One region of the Pseudomonas sp. GW821-FHT02C04 genome, then DNA from elsewhere that is predicted to be linked to it. Evidence: predicted binding sites of a transcription regulator. Region 1 holds the regulator's gene; the other holds the start of a gene.

What was found. The regulator sigma-54, encoded in region 1, starts transcription at its own class of promoters, with help from an activator protein. The targets are predictions, from matches to a motif close to ANTGGCATNNANNTTGCTNT.
Region 2: the regulator sigma-54 is predicted to act here: its motif matches at 1,301-1,320, upstream of AC07VV_RS12785 (flagellar basal body rod protein FlgF).

The regions. Positions count from the first base shown of each region.
Region 1 is NZ_JBWKVT010000010.1:39,680-43,932, forward strand. Features, by position in the region: gene rapZ (RNase adapter RapZ) at 1-428, opposite strand, end outside; gene ptsN (PTS IIA-like nitrogen regulatory protein PtsN) at 431-895, opposite strand; gene hpf (ribosome hibernation-promoting factor, HPF/YfiA family) at 907-1,215, opposite strand; gene AC07VV_RS27405 (RNA polymerase factor sigma-54) at 1,289-2,782, opposite strand; gene lptB (LPS export ABC transporter ATP-binding protein) at 2,969-3,694, opposite strand; gene lptA (lipopolysaccharide transport periplasmic protein LptA) at 3,694-4,239, opposite strand; gene lptC (LPS export ABC transporter periplasmic protein LptC) at 4,226-4,253, opposite strand, start outside.
Region 2 is NZ_JBWKVT010000003.1:185,110-189,249, reverse strand. Features, by position in the region: gene AC07VV_RS12790 (sigma-54-dependent transcriptional regulator) at 1-1,139, shown strand, start outside; gene AC07VV_RS12785 (flagellar basal body rod protein FlgF) at 1,375-2,115, shown strand; gene flgG (flagellar basal-body rod protein FlgG) at 2,161-2,946, shown strand; gene flgH (flagellar basal body L-ring protein FlgH) at 3,000-3,695, shown strand; gene AC07VV_RS12770 (flagellar basal body P-ring protein FlgI) at 3,723-4,140, shown strand, end outside.

The DNA of each region.
Region 1 (4,253 bases):
TTAGTGGTGTTGACCTTCAGGTCGGCCAGATCGGCGATCGGGCCCAGCAGGGCCGTTTCATCGTTGATGGCTTCGGCCAGCGAACGATTGGCGCTGCTCAGAGGGTGGCGACGACGGGTTTCCGAAAAACGCTTGAGCAGGGTTTCTTCATCGGCGTCCAGATACAGGACGTCGCACTGGATGTGCCGGCTGCGGACTTCTTCAAGCAATTCCGGAAAGCGCGAGAGATGACTGGGCAGATTGCGTGCATCGATCGATACCGCGACCAGTGGCTGAGACAGTTCCGTATGAATCAGTGCGCGCTCTGCCAGTTCCGGCAGCAGGCCGGCAGGCAAGTTGTCGATGCAGTAGTAGCCGTTGTCCTCGAGGACATCCAGAGCGGTACTTTTACCCGAGCCGGAGCGGCCACTGACGATGATCAAGCGCATGTTTAGTGCCCGTTTTGCTCGTCCAGGACAACCTGATACAAGGCTTCGTTGGTGGTGGCGCGACGCAGTTTTTCGCGTACTTCCTTGCGGTCGAGCATGCTGGCGATCTGGCGCAGCAGTTCCAGGTGCGCATCGGTGGCGGCTTCCGGGACCAGCAGCACGAACAGCAGGTCGACCGGTGCACCATCGATGGCGTCGAAGTCGATAGGCGCTTCAAGGTGCATCAAGGCGCTGATGGGCGACTCGCAGCCCTTGAGGCGGCAATGGGGAATGGCGATGCCGTTGCCAAAACCGGTCGAGCCGAGTTTTTCACGGGCAATCAGTGCCTCGAAGACATCTTGCATCTCCAGATCCGGTACTTCCCGGGCGATCAGGTTGGCAATTTGTTCGAGGGCTTTCTTTTTGCTGCCGCCCGGCACGTTCACGAGGGAACGGCCGGGGGTCAGGATGCTTTCAAGTCGGATCATGGGGGTGGGGGTTATCGACCGGTAGCGCCCTGAAGCAGGCTCTGGGTCTTTTCCTTATGCTTTTTGAGTTGTTTATCAAGCTTGTCGGTCAGCGCGTCGATCGCTGCGTACATATCGGTATGTTCCGCGTTTGCGACGACCTCGTTACCGGGAATATGCAGCGTGGCTTCGATTTTCTGCTTCAGCTTCTCGACGCACATCGTGACTTGCACGTTGGTGATCTTGTCGAAATGCCCCTCAAGCCTCTTGAGCTTTTGCTCAACGTACTCACGGAGAGGTTGGGTAACTTCCAGTTGGTGTCCACTGATGTTGACTTGCATACAGCTTCTCCTTCGTTGCCAGTGCATAAAGCGGCAGGCCGAAGAGCCTGCCACTGGAACGCTGTAACGTGGCTTACATCAACCGCTTGCGTTCGCTCGAAGGCGCGATCCCGAGGGATTCGCGGTACTTGGCGACGGTGCGGCGAGCCACCTGAATGCCTTGTGCCTCCAGTAAACCAGCGATCTTGCTGTCACTCAACGGCTTTTTCTGATTTTCCGCGGCAACCAGTTTCTTGATGATCGCGCGGATCGCCGTGGATGAGCATTCGCCGCCTTCGGAGGTGCTGACGTGGCTGGAGAAAAAGTATTTCAGTTCATAGATGCCCCGGGGGGTATGCATGAATTTCTGCGTGGTCACCCGGGAAATCGTCGACTCGTGCATGCCCACCGCTTCGGCGATGTCATGTAGCACGAGAGGCTTCATGGCTTCGTCGCCGTATTCAAGAAAGCCGCGCTGATGCTCGACGATCTGGGTGGCCACTTTCATCAGGGTTTCGTTGCGGCTCTGCAGGCTCTTGATGAACCAGCGGGCTTCCTGCAACTGATTGCGCATGAAGGTGTTGTCGGCGCTGGTGTCGGCGCGGCGCACGAAACCGGCGTACTGGGCGTTGACTCGCAGGCGCGGCACCGATTCCTGGTTCAGTTCGACCAGCCAGCGCTCGTTGTCCTTGCGCACGATGACGTCAGGCACCACGTATTCGGCTTCGGTGGATTCGATCTGCGAGCCGGGGCGCGGGTTGAGGCTCTGCACCAGTTCGATGACCTGGCGCAGTTCATCTTCCTTGAGCTTCATGCGGCGCATCAGCTGGCTGTAGTCGCGGCTGCCGAGCAGGTCGATGTAATCGGTAACCAGACGCTTGGCTTCTGCCAGCCAAGGGGTCTTGGCCGACAGCTGGCGCAATTGCAGCAGCAGGCATTCGCCCAGGTTGCGTGCACCGATGCCGGCGGGTTCGAATTGCTGGATGCGGTGCAGGACGGCTTCGATCTCGTCCAGCTCGATGTCGAGCTCCGGATCGAAGGCGTCGAGAATTTCTTCGAGGGTTTCGTCGAGGTAGCCCTGATTGTTGATGCAGTCGATCAGGGTGACGGCGATCAGGCGATCCGTGTCGGACATCGGCGCCAGGTTCAGCTGCCACAGCAGGTGGCTTTGCAGGCTCTCGCCAGCGGAAGTTCGGGTGGTGAAATCCCACTCGTCGTCATCGCTGCTCGGCAGGCTGCTGGCACTGGTCTGGTAGACGTCTTCCCAGGCGGTGTCCACGGGCAGTTCGTTGGGGATTCGCTCGTTCCATTCGCCTTCTTCAAGATTGTCGACCGTCGGCGCGGTCTCCTGATAGGAGGGTTCCTGGATCTCGGTGTTGGGCTTCTGTTCGGCGTTGTCGGCCATGGGATCGGAGTTGTCGAAGTCGTCGCCGTCTTCCTGGCGTTCGAGCATCGGATTGGATTCCAGAGCCTCCTGGATTTCCTGTTGCAGATCCAGGGTCGACAATTGGAGCAGGCGGATGGCCTGTTGCAGCTGCGGTGTCATCGTCAGCTGCTGGCCCATTCTCAAGACTAGCGATGGTTTCATGGCAGGGGCTTAACACCTTATTCGCCGGCGCTATGCGCCATCCACTACAGGGCGCCGAAGCGCCAAACTTAAGCAAATTATATGCCTGAAACTGTCGTGTTTGCCTAGAGCGCTGTAACAATAAAAGCGTATAAAAGTGCGCTTCAACGTTACAGCACCCGGACGGCTGGTCGAATGCTGTCGCGCTTACAGGCGGAACTCGTGACCCAGGTACACTTCCTTCACCAGATCGTTGGCGAGGATGGTCGCGGAGTCGCCTTCGGCGATCAGTTGGCCGTCATTGACGATGTAGGCCGTTTCGCAGATATCCAGCGTCTCGCGGACGTTGTGGTCGGTGATCAACACACCGATGCCCTTGGCCTTGAGGTGATGAATGATCTGCTTGATGTCGCCCACGGAGATCGGGTCGACACCGGCGAACGGTTCGTCGAGCAGGATGAATTTCGGTGCGGTGGCCAGTGCACGGGCGATTTCCACCCGGCGACGCTCACCACCGGACAGGCTCATGCCGAGGTTGTCGCGGATGTGGCTGATGTGGAATTCCTGCAGCAGGCTTTCCAGCTCCTTGCGACGACCGGCCTTGTCGAGCTCCTGACGGGTCTCGAGGATGGCCATGATGTTGTCGGCCACCGACAGTTTGCGAAAGATCGACGCTTCCTGTGGCAGATAGCCGATACCGGCCTTGGCGCGACCGTGCATCGGCTGGTGGCTGACGTCCAGGTCGTCGATCAGCACGCGACCCTGATCGGCCTGCACCAGGCCGACGATCATGTAGAAGCAGGTGGTCTTGCCGGCGCCGTTGGGGCCGAGCAGGCCGACGATCTGACCGCTGTCGATCGACAGGCTGACATCGCGCACGACCTGGCGGCTTTTATAGGCCTTGGCCAGGTGCTGGGCTTTCAGAGTTGCCATTACTGGGATTTCTCGTCGGTTTTCTTCTTCGGCTGGATCACCATGTCAATGCGCGGACGCGCTTCGGTGACCTTGTTGCCGGTGGCACGACCCGCGCTGGCCAGCTTTTTCACCGTGTCATAGACGATTTTCTCGCCCTGAGTGGTGTTGTTGTCCTTGTCGACGACTTTCGCCTTGTCGATCAGTACAACGCGGTTTTGCGCGGCGTGGTACTGGATGGTCACGCCCCAGCCCTGTACAGGCTTGGTGTCGCCAGCCGTCTGCAACTGCTCGAAGTAGGCAAGGTTGCCCACCGAGGTCACGACGTCGATATCGCCGGTCGGGGTGCGGGTGATGGTCACGGTGTTGCCTTTGACGATCATCGAACCCTGAGTGATGATCACGTCACCTTTATAGGTGGCAACGCCATTCTTGTCGTCCAGCTGGGCATCGTCGGCCTGAATGCGGATTGGCTGCTCTTGATCGTTCGGCAGAGCCCAGGCGCTCACGCTTCCCAGTGCTGCGCCCAGACTGAGCAAAATAGGGAGGGTTTTAACGAGCCTCATACTGTCCTCTTACG
Region 2 (4,140 bases), on a different contig from region 1:
GCGCCAACAAATCGCGAATCAATGGCATGCGGGTCAAGGTCAAGGGCGACATCTTTCTGGCCGACATCGCCCCGCTGCAATCGGAGCACGACGACAGCGAAGCCATGGCCGGCGCGGTGCTGACGTTGCATCGGGCGGATCGGGTCGGTGAGCGCATCTATAACGTGCGCAAGCAGGAGTTGCGTGGCTTCGACAGCATCTTCCAAAGCTCGAAAGTGATGGCGGCAGTGGTGCGCGAAGCCCGGCGCATGGCGCCACTCGATGCGCCGCTATTGATTGAAGGTGAAACCGGCACCGGCAAGGAGTTGCTGGCACGGGCCTGTCACCTGGCGAGCCCTCGTGGTCAGTCGCCATTGATGGCGCTCAACTGCGCGGGGCTGCCGGAATCGATGGCCGAGACCGAGTTGTTCGGCTACGGGCCCGGTGCCTTTGAGGGTGCACGGGCCGAAGGCAAGCTCGGGCTGCTGGAACTGACGGCGGGCGGCACGTTGTTCCTCGATGGTGTCGGCGAAATGAGCCCGCGCTTACAGGTGAAATTGCTGCGCTTCCTGCAGGACGGTTGCTTCCGTCGTGTGGGCAGTGATGAAGAGGTTTACCTGGATGTGCGCGTGATCTGCGCCACCCAGGTCGACCTGTCCGAGTTGTGCACCCGTGGCGAGTTTCGCCAGGATTTGTACCATCGCTTAAACGTGCTTTCGTTGCACATCCCGCCACTGCGCGAATGCCTCGACGGTTTGACGCCGCTGGTAGAGCACTTCCTTGATCAGGCCAGTCGGCAGATTGGTTGTCCGTTGCCGAAACTGGCGCCGGCGGCGATGGATCGGCTCAGTCATTACCACTGGCCGGGCAACGTGCGACAACTGGAGAACGTGCTGTTCCAGGCGGTTTCGCTGTGTGATGGCGGGACGGTCAAGGCCGAGCATATTCGTCTGCCGGACTATGGTGTGCGTCAGCCGCTTGGCGATTTCTCGCTGGAGGGCGGGCTCGACGAGATTGTCGGGCGCTTCGAGAAAGCGGTGCTTGAGCGACTGTATTCCGAACACCCGAGCAGTCGGCAGCTGGGCAAGCGGCTGGGCGTCTCGCACACCACGATTGCCAACAAGCTGCGTGAATATGAGGTGGGCAAGACCGAGTCTTGATCCCTGCGCGATCACTCCTGCGCAAGGCACGGGGTGATCGCGCCTTACCATTGCCGCCAAGCGGCATGACACCGCCGGTTTTTCGACTTCGATACATTTCCCCAAACCCTGCTGAATCCCTCAAGTCCTTTGTTTATCGGGTCCTCGACCGCCAGAAAAAAGTTGGTCTGCAAATTGCTTGTGGCTCAGCAGTACAGCGGTGGGCGGCAAACGTCCGGCATGCAGAGGAAAGAGTGTGGACAAGTACCTTTATGTGGCAATGACCGGCGCCAGCCAGAACGCACTGGCGCAAAAGGCTCATGCCAACAACCTGGCGAACATCTCCACCAATGGTTTTCAGCGCGACCTGGAGCAGGCGCGTTCGATGCCGGTGTTCGGTGACAGCTTTCCGGCGCGTGCGTTTGCCATGAGCGAACGGCCCGCCACCGACTTCACCGCAGGCTCCCTGGTGGAGACCGGTCGCGACCTCGACGTCGCTGTGACCGGCAACGGTTTCATTGCCGTGCAGAACCCCAACGGCGGCGAAAGCTACGTGCGCACCGGCAGCCTCAATATCGACGCCCTGGGCGTGCTGCGTGCCGGCAACGGCATGCCGGTCATGGGCAACGGCGGGCCGATTGCCGTACCGCCGCAGCAGCAGGTGGAAGTCGGTGAAGACGGCACCATCAGTATTCGTGCGATGGGCGAAGGCCCGCGCGTCATGGCCGAAGTCGACCGGATCAAACTGGTCAATCCGGACATCAAGAACATGAACAAGGGCCTGGACGGTTCGATCTACACCAAGGACGGCCAGCCTGCGCCGGCCGATGCCAACGTCAAACTGGTGTCGGGTTTCCTGGAGTCGAGCAACGTCAATGCCGTGGAAGAAATGACCTCGGTGCTGGCCCTGGCCAAGCAGTTCGAGTTGCACGTCAAGATGATGAACACCGCCAAAGACGACGACCAGGCCATGGCTCGGGTCTTGCAGATCAGCTAATTATCAGAACGTCGCGCCGTAAAACAGGCGCACGAGGAGAATCGAATGCTTCCGGCTCTATGGGTTGCCAAAACCGGTCTGTCCGCCCAGGACACCAACCTGACCACCATTTCCAACAACCTGGCGAACGTGTCGACCACGGGTTTCAAACGTGACCGCGCCGAGTTCCAGGACCTGCTGTACCAGATCAAGCGTCAGCCAGGCGCCCAGTCGACCCAGGACAGCGAACTGCCGTCGGGTCTGCAAGTGGGTACTGGTGTGCGCATCGTCGGCACCCAGAAAAACTTCACCGCCGGTAGCCTGCAAACCACCGAGCAGCCGCTGGACATGGCCCTCGACGGCCGTGGTTTCTTCCAGATCCTGCAACCGGACGGCACCACGTCCTACACTCGTGACGGTACTTTCCACCTCGACTCCAATGGCCAGATCGTCAACGCCAGTGGTTTCGCTCTGGAGCCGGCGATTGTCATCCCGAACAACGCTCAGACCTTCACTGTCGGCCGTGACGGCACCGTGTCGATCACCGTTGCCGGCAACGCCGCTTCGCAAGTGATCGGCAACCTGCAAACCGCCGACTTCATCAACCCGGCCGGTCTGCAAGCCGTGGGCAACAACCTGTTCCTGGAAACCGCCGCTTCCGGCGCGCCGCAAATCGGCACTCCGGGCCTGAACGGTTTCGGCACCACCCTGCAGAACACTCTGGAAACCTCCAACGTCAGCACCGTGGAAGAGATGGTCAACATGATCACCACTCAGCGCGCTTACGAGATGAACTCCAAGGTGATCTCCACCGCCGACCAGATGCTCTCGTTCGTAACGCAGAATCTGTAATCAAGTCTATGAGGCGGCCATGAGGCCGCCTGCAATACCGTGAGGTAAGGGTCATGAAACGCTTCGTATCTGTTCTGGCATTGGGTGGGGTGGTCTCGCTCGCGGGCTGCGTCGCTCCGACGCCCAAGCCCAATGACCCTTACTACGCCCCGGTGTTGCCGCGGACGCCGTTGCCGGCGGCCGCCAACAACGGCTCGATCTATCAGGCCGGTTTCGAACAGAACCTGTACAGCGACCGCAAGGCGTTCCGGGTCGGTGACATCATCACCATCACCCTGAACGAGAAGACTCAGGCCAGCAAGAACGCCAACTCGCAAGTGGCCAAGAACAGCAAGACCGGCATCGGCCTGACTTCGCTGTTCGGCGGCAGCGGCACCACCAACAACCCGTTGGGCGGTAACGATCTGAGCCTGGACGTCGGCTACAGCGGCGACCGCGCGACAAAGGGTGACAGCAAGGCGGCCCAGGGCAACACCCTGACCGGTTCGATCACCGTGACCGTCGCCGACGTGTTGCCCAACGGCATCATCGCTGTGCGTGGCGAGAAGTGGATGACCCTCAACACCGGTGATGAACTGGTGCGGATCGCCGGCCTCGTACGCGCCGATGACATCGCCACCGACAACACCGTGTCGTCGACCCGGGTCGCCGATGCGCGCATCACCTACTCGGGCACCGGTTCGTTCGCCGATGCGAGTCAGCCAGGCTGGTTCGACCGTTTCTTCCTCAGCCCGCTGTTCCCTTTCTAGGTGGCTACGTTGAATTTCAAGAGCCTCATGCTCGCTGCGGCGTTGATGTCCGCAGCCTTTGGTGCCCACGCCGAGCGGCTGAAAGATATCGCCAGCATCTCTGGCGTGCGCTCCAACCAGTTGATCGGCTACGGCCTGGTGGTCGGGCTTAACGGCACCGGCGACCAGACGACGCAAACCCCGTTCACCCTGCAGACCTTCAACAACATGCTCTCGCAGTTCGGCATCAAGGTGCCGCCGGGATCGGGCAACGTGCAGTTGAAAAACGTCGCGGCGGTATCGGTGAGTGCCGATCTGCCGGCGTTCGCCAAACCGGGTCAGCAGGTCGACATCACCGTTTCGTCCATCGGTAACTCCAAGAGCCTGCGCGGCGGCACCCTGTTGCTGACCCCGCTCAAGGGTATCGACGGCAACGTCTACGCCATCGCTCAGGGCAACCTGGTAG